DNA from 3 places in the Paenibacillus sp. 01T424 genome. Region 1 is predicted to be linked to each of the others. Evidence: riboswitches for the same ligand, from Rfam matches in the RefSeq annotation. Region 1 holds a riboswitch; each other region holds the start of a gene.

Region 1 (4,159 bases):
GGCTCGTCCTTATATCGCTGCGGCACAAGCCGAAGGACTAGTAGCAGGCATGGGCGGCAATAAATTTGCACCTAAGAAAAATGCAACAAGAGCAGATGTGGTTACACTGATTTTGTCCGCACTAGAGTATGAAGGAAGAAACGGAATTTAATTAAGCAAAAGCGTCCCATTCCACTTGTTATGAGTGGGGGGGACGTTTTTTTTAGTAAGATTTGTTGTTTTCATACAAAGAAGGCGACACTTCATTTGAAACCTATGTTAAATTAGAGGGAGTAGATACCGTTTGCATTTCTAGACATAAATAGAAAGAGTGAAACTTGGATGGCTGATGATCGACTGGATGATAAGCTTAGCAAAATGATTGATGTAGCAAGGCTGTATTATGAACTGGATTATAATCAGGAAGAAATCGCTCAGAAGCTGGGGGTATCGCGCCCTACGATATCAAGATTTTTACAGCAGGCGAAGGATGAGGGGTATGTTCAAATAAAAATCGTACACCCGAACGAAAACAATTTTGTTCTGGCGAATCGATTGGAAGCGAAGTTTGGGCTGAAAAAAGCGGTTATCGTTTCTGTGCCTCAGTATGAGGACAGCATCGTAAAAAAGTATATTGGCGAAGCGGCAGCGAACTATTTATACGATACGGTAAAAGATGGCGATATCATTGCGACAACGTGGGGAACGACGCTCTTTCAAATGGCTTCTCAGCTTAAGGATAAGCCGGTTCGCGACGTAAAGGTCGTGCAGCTCAACGGCGGGGTTAGCCATTCGGAAACCAATACATACGCTTATGAAATTGTTCATTTATTCGGCAAGGCTTTCCATACGATACCTTACTTTATTCCGCTGCCGGCGCTTGTTGACCATGAGGTTGTGAAGCGGACGATTGAATCGGATCGCCATATCCGCAATATTTTGGAGCTAGGGAAGCTTTCTAATATTGCCGTTGTAACCGTAGGAGCACCTACGGATGATTCTGTATTAATTAGAGCCAATTATTTCACAGATTCAGATCTGGAAATTATTCGCGAGAAAGCAGCTGGCGATATATGCTCACGCTATATCGATATTACAGGCAATATTTGTTCAACACTCATGAACCAGCGCACGATTGGAATCAGTCTCGATGAACTGAAACGCAAGGACCAGTCGATACTTGTGGCAGGCGGAGCGAAGAAGGTAGATGGCATTTATGGCGCGCTGCGCGGCGGCTACACGAATGTACTCATTACCGATCAGTTTACAGCGAGGTATTTATTAGAACGGGATGTGTAGACATCCCATAGAACAAACGAGGGGATCTTAGCTGCAAAGCGGCAAATAAGATCCCCTCGTTTTTCTTCCTATATCTCTTATTGAAGTGCAAATCGCTCAGCGGAGTCAACCGTATGCTTCAGAAGCGTGGCGATCGTAACAGGACCTACGCCTGCAGGCACAGGGGTGATCGCACTTGCTTTTGCTAGGCATGCCTCGTAGTCAACGTCCCCAATATTCCCTTTGTTGTACCCTGCATCAAGTACTACAGCGCCATCGCGAATCCATTCGCCTTGAATAAAGCTTGGTTTGCCGACTGCAGCAACGACGATATCGGCAAGACGCAATAGCTCCGCTAAATTTTCTGTTTTGGAATGACAGGTTGTTACGGTTGCATTGCGGTTCAGCAGCATCTGAGAAACGGGTTTGCCTAGAATCGGGCTTCGTCCAACGACGACGGCATGTTTGCCTTCGACCTTGATTTCATAGTAATCAAGAATAGCCATAATAGCAGCAGGGGTACATGACGGATACTMGGCATAACCAAATGCATTTTGAGCAAAACCTAACGCGGTTACACCATCAACATCCTTATGGATACTAATCGCTTCAAAGGCAGCACGCTCATCAATTTGATGCGGTACAGGGTGCTGCAAGAGGATGCCGTGAATAAGCGGGTCTTCATTAAGCTGCAAAATAACGTCAATTAAATCATCCGTTGAAATGTTTTTGTTCAAATGAATACGTTTGGAATCAATGCCAAGCCGCTTGCATGCATTGCCCTTCATTCGAACGTAGGTTTCAGACGCAGGGTCATCGCCCACCAGTATCGTCGCTAAGCATGGAATGATTCCCCGCTTGCTAAGAATCTCAACTCTTTCTTTCAGCTGCTCTTTAATCGCATCGGCCACAATGGCTCCATCCAAAATCAGTTTCTCGGTCATCTTCTACCTCAGCCCCTTATAAATAAATGTTAAAAAAACATAAAAAGGCAAGGGGTATGTCCCCTTACCTTTGCCCAGGCGTACGGCTAATGATCTGTGCGCTTCCTCATGGTTGCCCATGTTCCGCCAGTTACGCACAGCTTTTAAATGGTATTTTGATTTTAACAGGTGGAAAGTTCAAAAGCGAGTCATTAACATTATTTTATGATTATTTAGGTGTAGAAACGAGAGGATGGATGCTATAATTACTTTATCAAGAGGGAGCGGGTCGCGCTGCCCTCTTTATTGCAGTTTGCGCAAAATGATGGGAGATTGAGGTGGTAAGTTGTTAAAGCTCACTAGATTTTTGAGGAAATATTGGCTGAGCGCTGTGCTGGCACCGCTGTTTATGCTGCTAGAGGTGGTCATGGATTTGCTGCAGCCGCGATTCATGGCGAGCATTGTGAATGAGGGCATTATAGCAGGTGATCTCACAGCAATCGCGAGCACCGCGCCCAAAATGCTGATCGCCGCATTGATCGGACTAATCGCAGGTGTCGGCTGCACGGTGTTCTCGACGATAGCATCGCAAAACTTTGGGGCTGATCTGAGGCAGGAGCTGTTTCAAAAAATACAGTCGCTGTCGCTTCGATCGCTTGACCGTTTTGGTTCAGGCTCCATCGTGACGAGACTGACGGGTGATGTCACACAAATTCAGAACTTAGTATTGCTGCTGCTCCGCGTATTTGCACGCAGTTCATTCATTATTATCGGCAGTCTGATCATGGCTTTTGTCATCAGCCCGCGCCTGTCTATTATTTTGCTCGCAATGATACCCTTATTAGCTCTCTTCCTCATCATTACAACTCGGATTACCGTCCCTTTGTTTTCAATGATGCAGCATCGGCTTGATCAAGTGAATACCGTTATGCAAGAAAATTTGTCCGGTATCCGCGTTGTGAAAGCATTTGTTCGGTCCGATTACGAGGAAGAACGTTTTAATGAAACAAACTCAAATCTACTGCATGCCAGTCTAAAAGCAGCTAAGATCGTTGCGCTTAATACGCCGCTTGTGTCGATCATTCTTAATTTTAGTATTGTAGCTGCATTATGGTATGGGGGAATGCTCTCTGAGCACGGGGCGCTGTCAGTGGGAAGTCTCGCCGCCTTTTTAACTTATATTACACAGCTTCTCTTTTCTACTCTAGGACTAGGAAATCAATTGATTGCAATCTCTCGGGCCAAGGCTTCTGCTGATCGCATCAATGAGATACTGGAGGTTCCGGCAGATAAATGGACAGCTGAACGAAAAGCTAACGAGCAGTCCAAAAAAATTCAAGCTGGCAGAATAACTTTTGACCATGTGAGCTTCGGCTATGAAGGCTCGGAGAAAAACATACTTCACGACATAGATCTGAATATAGAGCCGGGCGAGACGATTGGGATCGTAGGGATAAACGGCTCAGGAAAATCAACGCTGGTCAGCCTCATTCCAAGGTTTTATGAAGCGACAGAGGGAATGATCCGCATTGATTCCTATCCGATTAACGAGATCGCTTCTGCAGAGCTGCATGGCCAAATCGGAATGGTGCTCCAGCAGGCGCATCTGTTCAGTGGAACCATTCGTGACAATATCAGCTATGGCAAGCCGGATGCGAGTCAGGATGAAATAGAGGCAGCAGCCAAGGCAGCTGAGGCTCATGCATTCATTATGAAGCTGGAGAATGGCTATGATACGCTGCTTGGCCAGCGCGGGGTCAATCTGTCCGGCGGCCAAAAGCAGCGGTTGTCCATTGCTAGGACGTTGCTGCTGAAACCCAAAATTGTGATCCTTGATGATTGTACAAGCGCGGTTGATTTGAGAACGGATTTACTCATACGCAAATCGTTGCAAGAGATTATGAAGAGCAGCACTTGTCTTATCATTGGTCAGCGAATTGCATCCGTACAGCAGGCAAATCGGATTATCGTGCTTGAGA
Region 2 (4,159 bases), on a different contig from region 1:
ATGGTCTTGTTGATGACGGTGCAACAGGCGTCGGCCTGGAATCTACTGTAATTGAGCTTGCTGGCGAGCATGGCATTCGTATTTTGCGGCCAGGCGGCATTACGCGCGAAGCGCTTCAAGAAGCGGCACCCCATGCGTTGATTGATAGTGCCTCGATAGAAGAACCGGAGTCGGCTCCGCGATCACCAGGCATGAAATATACTCATTATGCGCCACAAGGGGAGCTTGAGCTTGTGCAAGGACATTTTGAAGCTGTCGCAGCTTACATTCAAGATCAAGTAGAAGCTGCAAAGATGCGCGGCGAGGTAACTGGCGTACTTGCTTTCGAAGAGAGATTGAATCGCTACGATGCAGATCATGTTTTCTCATTAGGCAGCGAGGCGGAGCTTGGCACAGCAGCGCATCAGCTTTATGCCGCATTGCGTGATTTTGACGGGGCAGGCGCTCAGCGTATTTGGGCAGAGGGCTGCACGGAGCATGGGATCGGCGCAGCGCTTATGAATCGGTTGGCCAAAGCGGCTGGAAACCGAATTATTCGTGTATAGAAAGTGTTCTAAGGGGAACGATCATTTTTGAAACTGAATTAGCTTGAAACCGCACTAGTATGTTTGTCCTCATGTCCGCATATGTTTGGTAAAGACTACAAGCGGACATGGGGGAGATAGGCTGTGATTGAAGCACAATTACAAGCTGGACAGTTTTTGACGCTGCTTATTATTGCGGTGGCACTCAGTCTAGACGCATTTTCTCTTGGGCTCGGCATAGGGCTCAAAGGCATAAGGCTGCGAGATATTTTGAAGCTGGGCATTGTAACTGCGTTGTTTCATATGATCATGCCGCTGGCAGGTATTTTTACAGGTCAATACGTGGGCTCCTTGCTTGGAGATGTAGCCACGACTGCGGCAGGCATTTTGCTAGTGCTGCTCGGCGGACATATGATTTATAGCTCGCTGCGCGGCGAGGCGGTTCAATCTTTTGACCATAAATCTTTTTGGGGCTTGCTCGTGCTTTCGCTTAGCGTCAGTATCGACTCGTTCTCAGTAGGCATTACGCTTGGGATGTTCGCTGCAAACATGTTGATGACGGTTTTACTTATCGGTCTGCTCGGCGGGCTGATGTCGATATGTGGTTTAATGCTGGGGCGTAAAGTCAGCGGTCAGCTTGGCGAATATGGCGAGGCCATAGGCGGAGGAATTTTGTTCGTGTTCGGCATCTTGTTTATCTTTTAGAATATAAGTAAGAAAGCAGAACAATATTGCAGTCTTATTTTAAATTTCAAGTCAAAGCTGCTTTAGCATCTAAGGAACGCTGCAGGTGTTTTCGCTTAATCGTTGAACAGCTTGGAATAACGTGCAAAAAGGAGTTGGCAGTGTGAAACGTATTTTATTTGTATGTACAGGCAATACATGCCGCTCACCGATGGCAGAGGCTATGCTTCGCCGAATGGCTGCTCTGAGAGGGATCACCGTAGCCGTTCGCTCCGCAGGCATATCTACTATTGATGGACTGCCTGTGTCAGCTCATGCTGTGGAGACTCTTAGGCAGCGGGACATCGAGCATAAGAGCACGTCGCTGGCGCTGACGAGCGAGGCGGTTGGTTGGGCTGATATTATTTTGACAATGACGGTCAATCATAAGCGCGGTTTGCTGCAATGGCATCCCGAAGCGGTCGACAAAATCTATACGTTAAAGGAATATGCAAATCAAGACGCTCAAGTGCTCGCGGATATTGAGGAGCTGGAGCAGCTCTATACAGAGCTTCATATGAAGCAGGCGCTTGGCCAACAGCTGACGACTGGCGAGAGAAGACGATTGCTTGAGCTGGAGCGTCGCATACCGAGCTTTGACATCGTTGATCCTTTTGGAGGCTCGCTTGCTATATACAGCAGCAGTGCTAACGAAATAGAGGACGCGCTCGTCAAACTGCTGGACAAGCTTGCCAAAAGATAAGTATTCAGGGTTGCAGAAGTCATTTTTGCTCCCGTTCGATTGATTTTTGCAGCTGTATAAGATATAATAAAATGACAATATACGGTTTCCGATGTAACTGGCGACGGAAGTGGGTAACCACGGTGGAGCATCGGAATATACGGCCGGTCGCCTGGGCAAAGAGCAGCATGCTAATAAGCATGTCTTGCTCTTTTTTCGTCTTTTTGGGCAAAAATAGGTATACTAGCACTGTGATGTTTCATTTCTAAGGAGGTCTTTTGCGTTGAAAATTGCTATTGGTGCTGACCATGCAGGTTATCGTTTGAAGGATGAAGTTGTACCGTTTCTTCAATCGCTTGGTCATGAAATTGAAGATCTTGGTTGCAACTGTGACCAATCCGTCGATTATCCGGACTATGCATTGCCCGTATGCGACCTTGTTACGAGCGGCAAAGCAGAGCGCGGTATACTCATTTGTGGAACAGGTATCGGCATGTCGATTGCGGCTAATAAAGTACGCGGCATCCGCTGTGCGCTTGTGAATGATATGTTCTCAGCCAAAGCCACTCGGGAGCATAATGATACTAATGTTTTGGCGCTTGGGGAACGAGTGATCGGTCCTGGAGTGGCACTCGAAATTATTCGCATATGGCTTGAAACGCCGTTCTCAAATGGAGAACGTCATGTCGGTCGTGTTAGTAAAGTGAAACAAATTGAAGAACAGTACAGCAGCCAGTCCTAATTAGGGGGCATTCGCAATGAACGTAGACGAAAACGTACAGCTAGGAAGCATTGCAGAACAGGTTGAGCAAATTGTTCGGGAACTGGCAGCGGCAGGCAAGCTTGGTATGAGTCAGCTGCTAGTAATCGGTGTAAGTACTAGTGAGGTGCTTGGTCATCGCATCGGGACTTCGGGCACCATTGAAACGGCTGCACAAATTTACGCAGGCGTTGAAGCGGTTCGCAGCGAAGTTGGCTTTATTCCCGTTTATCAATGCTGCGAGCATCTGAATCGCGCGCTTGTCATTGATCATGCTTCCGCAGAACGATTGGGGCTTGATATTGTAGGTGCAGTGCCAGTGCCTAAAGCGGGCGGTTCCATGGCAGCCTATGCCTATCGTCAGCTGAAGGAACCTTGTTTGGTGGAAACGGTGCAGGCGCATGCGGGCATCGATATTGGTGATACGTTTATCGGTATGCATTTGAAGCGGGTGGCTGTTCCCGTTCGTCCGACGATTCGTGAAATTGGCGGAGCGCATGTCACGATGGCTATCACAAGGCCAAAGTTAATAGGCGGCTCCCGAGCAGTATACGAGCTTAGCGAGAATCTAACGGTAGAGCAATCTGCTGGAACTTGCGAATAGTTGATTTATAGCCATAATTTTTTGATTTTCAGCGTCTAAAGGACACCGAAGACGTTTTTGCTTGATAAAGGGTATCTAATTTGAGGAGGAATTTAATCATGGAAAATTTGCGCAAACAAGACCCAGAAGTATTGAAAGCTCTAGGACTAGAACTTACTCGTCAACGTGACAATATCGAGCTTATCGCATCCGAGAACATCGTTAGCGAAGCGGTATTGGAAGCTATGGGAAGCGTTTTGACGAACAAATATGCAGAAGGTTACCCAAGCAAACGTTTCTATGGCGGTTGTGAGCATGTTGACATCGTTGAGGATATTGCCCGCAACCGTGCGAAAGAGCTTTTTGGCGCTGAGCATGCGAACGTGCAACCACACTCCGGCGCACAAGCGAACATGGCTGTTTACCTTGCAGCTTTGCAGCCTGGCGACACTGTGCTTGGTATGAATCTAGCACATGGTGGACATTTGACACACGGCAGCCCTGTTAATGCATCTGGATTGCTTTATAACTTTGTTGCATATGGTGTACAAGAAGATTCCTTCACTATTGATTATGAAGAAGTTCGCAAGCTTGCTTTCAAGCACCGTCCTCGTTTGATCGTTGCAGGCGCTAGTGCGTATCCGCGCACAATCGATTTCGAGAAGCTTGGCAAAATTGCTAATGATGTAGGCGCATTGTTTATGGTTGATATGGCTCACATCGCTGGTTTGGTTGCTGCAGGCCTTCACCCGAGCCCAGTGCCTCATGCGCATTTTGTAACAACTACAACGCACAAAACCCTTCGCGGACCTCGCGGCGGTATGATCCTTTGTCGCCAACCTTGGGCTGCTGCGATTGATAAAGCAGTTTTCCCAGGCTCGCAAGGC
Region 3 (4,159 bases), on a different contig from region 1:
TGAAAAACCCGGAACGTATTCAGGTTACGCCGGAGCATACCGTATCACAAACGATCGATAATTATTTTATCGTTAGCGATAAGCGTGATAAAACCGATACGGCAAGAAGACTTGTTCGCTTGCTGAACCCAACCTCTGCGCTGCTTTTCCTAAATGATACCGACAACATTTCCAACTGGGAATCGAAGCTAAGCTATGAAGGCTTTACTGTTGAGGCTTTGTATGGGGATGCGGATAAACAGCGCCGTGCAGCAACATTGACTCGTTTTCGCGAGGGTCGCTGCCAACTGCTGCTAGCTACGGATGTTGCGGCTAGAGGCCTTGATATTGAAGGTCTGCCGCTCGTCATTCAGCTTGATCCTGCATCGGATGCGGATCATTACGTGCATCGTGCAGGACGAACGGGCCGTATGGGACGTCCTGGTACAGTCGTTTCCATTGTTACGCCGCAGGAGCTGTTTATTATGGAGAAATTCCGCAAGCAGCTGGGCATCGAATTGACAGAACGGACAATGTTCAGAGGAAAGCTTCTTAGCGAGGAAGAGCTGCGAGAAGCAACAAAACCGTTTGCGGCTCGTCATGAAGCGAAGCTTGCAGATCGCTCAGAAGCGTTGCAAACGAAGCGAGCTGTAGAGAACAAAAGTGCAGCTGCTGCTCCGAAACAAACGAAGCTTGTAGAGACGAAAGCAGTAGCTGCTCCGCCGAAACCAAAGCCAGCAGCGAAGCCTGCTCCTAAGAAAGTGGAGCGAAAGCGCGAAGGTAAAAACAAAGGTGCTCCTAAGTGGCTTAAAGCTAAACGCGAGGCCGATAAGGAACAATCATAAAAATTTATTTTGAAAGCCACCCTCTTAAATCGATCTGCCTCTCCCGAAACGTATGGGCGAAGGTAAAAAATGCGGCAAAACCCGCAATCGAAAAAGGAGTGTGGCTTTCTTGATGAAACAAACCATGTGGAAAAAGACAGCAATTTCTTCGCTTGCGCTGCTAATGCTTGCAGGCGGTGCGACGTCAGCTTTTGCAGATGGCGGTAAAGGCAAAGGGCATGATGGCGATCGTAATGATGATAAAGGCCGTCATGAGGACAAGGATGACAAGTATGACAAGGACGATAAACATAAAGTAACATGGCAGTTCCAAGATGAAGACGATCTGAAGTGGGCTATGGAATACATTATGCGGTTAGCGTCGAAGGGCGTATTTACTGGCTACGAGGATGGTACATTTAAGCCTAATCAAAAAATCAACCGTATTGAAACGTTGACTGCTGCTGTCAGATTGATGGGTCTTCGCTCACAAGCGGAATCAGCTGATAAAATGAAAACGGATTTGCAATTTAATGACGGGGATAAAATCGCAAAAAAATACCCATGGGCTGTTGGTTACGTTGCAGTAGCGCTGGAGAACGATCTATTCTCTGAGACTGAATCGGAAGTGAAACCGGAAGCAAACGCAACAAGACTATGGTCTACGATTCTTCTCGTAAAAGCGCTTAAACTGGAAGACGAAGCGAAGGCGCTCAATAATACGAAGCTTGACTTTAAGGATGCAAAAGAGATCCCTGCTGGATCTGTAGGTTATGTTGCTCTTGCTTTGAAGAAAGGCATTATTACCGGCTACAATGATAAGAATGGAAAAACGTTCCGTCCAAATCAACCAGTAACCCGTGCAGAGCTGGCAGCGCTTCTCGATCGTACAGATACGGAAATGCCTAATCATGATGCACAAGCCATTACTGGCAAGCTAAAAGCAGCTCCTGCTGATGGCAAGTTGACGGTTGTTAAAGGAGATAACACGGAGGTTTCACTAGCATTAGACTCGAATGTGTTTATTTTCCGAGATGATAAAAAATCGCCAGTGAGCTCACTCCGAGCAGGGGATGAGATACTCGTTCGTACGTATCTCAATCGTATCGTATTTATTGAAGTAACGAAGTCGGCTCCTGTTAGTACAGCTTTCTCGGAGAACGGAATTATTAATACATTAACGTTCAACAATCAGGCGAAATTGACGACGGTTTCTCTCATTACTCGATATGAAAACTCACAGGCAGTTGTCACTACATTCAGCATTGACCCAAGTGTAGTCATCACAGGTGACTCCTCGCAGCTGAAGGTTGGTCAATATGTACAAGTAAAAGGCGACAATGGCGCAGTTAAATCAATTGAAGTGAAATAAGGTATAAATAAGAGAAGGGCTGTCCTGAAAGTAGATTTTTCTACTTTTGGAACAGCCCTTTTTCCATTGCTCAACAATCAAAATACCAGCTTGCGAATCCAGCAGCGCTTTGTTTTCTGCATAATATGCACGATACAGTTCGTTAGAAAATATACGCGTTAACTTTCATAGTTCGTCTGTAAATGAGCTTGATTTCATTGGCGATATCGAACTATAATAAATGTAAATTTTAGGTAGGTGCAACTGGCGTAAACGTGGATGACCACGAGGGAGCACCTATTTCATATGTCGTACGCCTGGGCAAAGTATTTGATCAATGATCAAATGCTTTTTTTATTTTCAGATAAAATAAAAAGGTTGAGGTGAGTATGTTGCAGTCCTATGAAGATCAGTTATTTAATAATCCGTATCCTGGTAGAACGATAATCATGGGGATGAGCCCGTCAGGAAAACATTTTGCTCAAGTGTATTGGATAATGGGCAGAAGCGTGAACAGTCGCAACCGAATCTTTGAGCGTAAGGAGCAGTTTGTAAAAAATAGAGCATATGATGCGGCAAAAATGGAAGACCCTTCATTGATTATTTATAATCCGATAAAGAGTATTAATGGGATGGACATCATTTCCAATGGAGATCAGACGGAAACCATCTATGAAGCTTATGGCAAAAAAGAAACGTTTGAAGATGCATTAAAAAGCAGAAAGTTTGAACCGGATGCTCCCCATTATACACCGCGTATTTCCGGTATTATTGATACTGAATCAGCTGTGTACAGCTTGTCCATTTTGAAAACAAGGCAAAACGATCCGTCATTTTGCATCCGTCATTTCTTTCATTACGACTCTTTTACAAAAGGGATAGGTCATTGCATTCACACTTATAAAGGTGAAGAAAATGGTATTTTGAGATCTTTTGAAGGTGAACCGCTGGAGGTTCCTTTATTTGATTCAATGGATGAAACGGCTCGATTTTACTGGAGCAGCATAAACGCAGATCATAAAATTTCATTGCTTGTGAAGTTTATTCATACCGATGATCGTAAGGTGGAATTTAAAATAATAAATAAAAATCAGACGTTTTAGTGTCTATATAATTAATTCCGACAAAAACGATGGGAAAAATTTAAATAATCGTTGACAGGGTCGTTTCTGAGGAATAATATAGGAATATATTCAAAGTGAGTTGAAAAACCATTTTGTAGGATGACAAAAGAAGATAATCTACTGGACCACCAGAGATTCAATAGGAGCGCAGTTCTGCGCCTTGTTGGGTCTCCTTTTTTTATCCAAAAAAACAAAAAAGCTCAAAGAGCGAAGCGAAAGGGATGTTTACAATCATGAAAAAACTAACACTAACATTAATTTCTGCAACAGTAGCCTTCTCAGCCCTAACCTATGTTGTCGTATCTGCCAAACAGGCGCAAGGTGCGCCTGCGGTGAAGGACAACGCTGCAATTGTTACCGAAGCAAAGGAAGAGAATCAATCCAAAATCATTACCGTTTCTGACACAGAGAAAAAATCAGAAGTAAACACAGCTGCAGCAGAAGGCGAAAAACAACCACAAACAAAAACGGCGGACACGATAGAGGCAAATAAACCTGAAGCAGAAAAAGCAGATGCGAAACAAGAAGATAAATCCAAAGTTACTCTTGCTGTAGATAAGAAGGAAGAGGCGCCTGCAGCTAAAGCGGCAGCAGCAAAGGAAGAGCCTGCGGCTAAAGCAAATACATCGGTTGAAAAAACAGCAACACAGCCGAAAGAAGCTGCCCAGCCTAAAGCAGCAACGACTGTAAAAGAAGAAAGCCAGCCTAAAGCAGCAGCCGTTGTAAAAGAAGAACCAAAAGCAGCAGCACCTGCTGCGAAAGAAGAAACACAATCGAAACCAGCGGAGCCAGCTGCGAAAGAAGAAAAGAAACCATCTAAATCGGTCTCATTCGTGAAAAAAGATGCGGTACAGCCGAAAGCACCATCATCCTCAGAGGCT

What was found. A riboswitch is a leader RNA that binds a small molecule or an ion and turns the genes downstream of it on or off. The one in region 1 is predicted to bind ZMP and ZTP.
Region 2: linked by a shared signal. The riboswitch ahead of rpiB (ribose 5-phosphate isomerase B) and the one ahead of AC1DPK_RS11520 (bifunctional 5,10-methylenetetrahydrofolate dehydrogenase/5,10-methenyltetrahydrofolate cyclohydrolase) in region 1 are both predicted to bind ZMP and ZTP.
Region 3: linked by a shared signal. The riboswitch ahead of AC1DPK_RS16635 (IMP cyclohydrolase) and the one ahead of AC1DPK_RS11520 (bifunctional 5,10-methylenetetrahydrofolate dehydrogenase/5,10-methenyltetrahydrofolate cyclohydrolase) in region 1 are both predicted to bind ZMP and ZTP.

The regions. Positions count from the first base shown of each region.
Region 1 is NZ_JBFTPZ010000011.1:113,184-117,342, forward strand. Features, by position in the region: gene AC1DPK_RS11510 (5'-nucleotidase C-terminal domain-containing protein) at 1-151, shown strand, start outside; gene AC1DPK_RS11515 (sugar-binding transcriptional regulator) at 322-1,278, shown strand; gene AC1DPK_RS11520 (bifunctional 5,10-methylenetetrahydrofolate dehydrogenase/5,10-methenyltetrahydrofolate cyclohydrolase) at 1,356-2,201, opposite strand; ZMP/ZTP riboswitch at 2,267-2,345, opposite strand; gene AC1DPK_RS11525 (ABC transporter ATP-binding protein) at 2,527-4,159, shown strand, end outside.
Region 2 is NZ_JBFTPZ010000064.1:910-5,068, reverse strand. Features, by position in the region: gene AC1DPK_RS31135 (L-threonylcarbamoyladenylate synthase) at 1-545, shown strand, start outside; gene AC1DPK_RS31130 (manganese efflux pump MntP) at 669-1,229, shown strand; gene AC1DPK_RS31125 (low molecular weight protein arginine phosphatase) at 1,372-1,950, shown strand; ZMP/ZTP riboswitch at 2,034-2,114, shown strand; gene rpiB (ribose 5-phosphate isomerase B) at 2,213-2,671, shown strand; gene AC1DPK_RS31115 (TIGR01440 family protein) at 2,688-3,293, shown strand; gene AC1DPK_RS31110 (serine hydroxymethyltransferase) at 3,392-4,159, shown strand, end outside.
Region 3 is NZ_JBFTPZ010000020.1:70,060-74,218, reverse strand. Features, by position in the region: gene AC1DPK_RS16645 (DEAD/DEAH box helicase) at 1-824, shown strand, start outside; gene AC1DPK_RS16640 (S-layer homology domain-containing protein) at 937-2,175, shown strand; ZMP/ZTP riboswitch at 2,405-2,484, shown strand; gene AC1DPK_RS16635 (IMP cyclohydrolase) at 2,544-3,257, shown strand; gene AC1DPK_RS16630 (hypothetical protein) at 3,512-4,159, shown strand, end outside.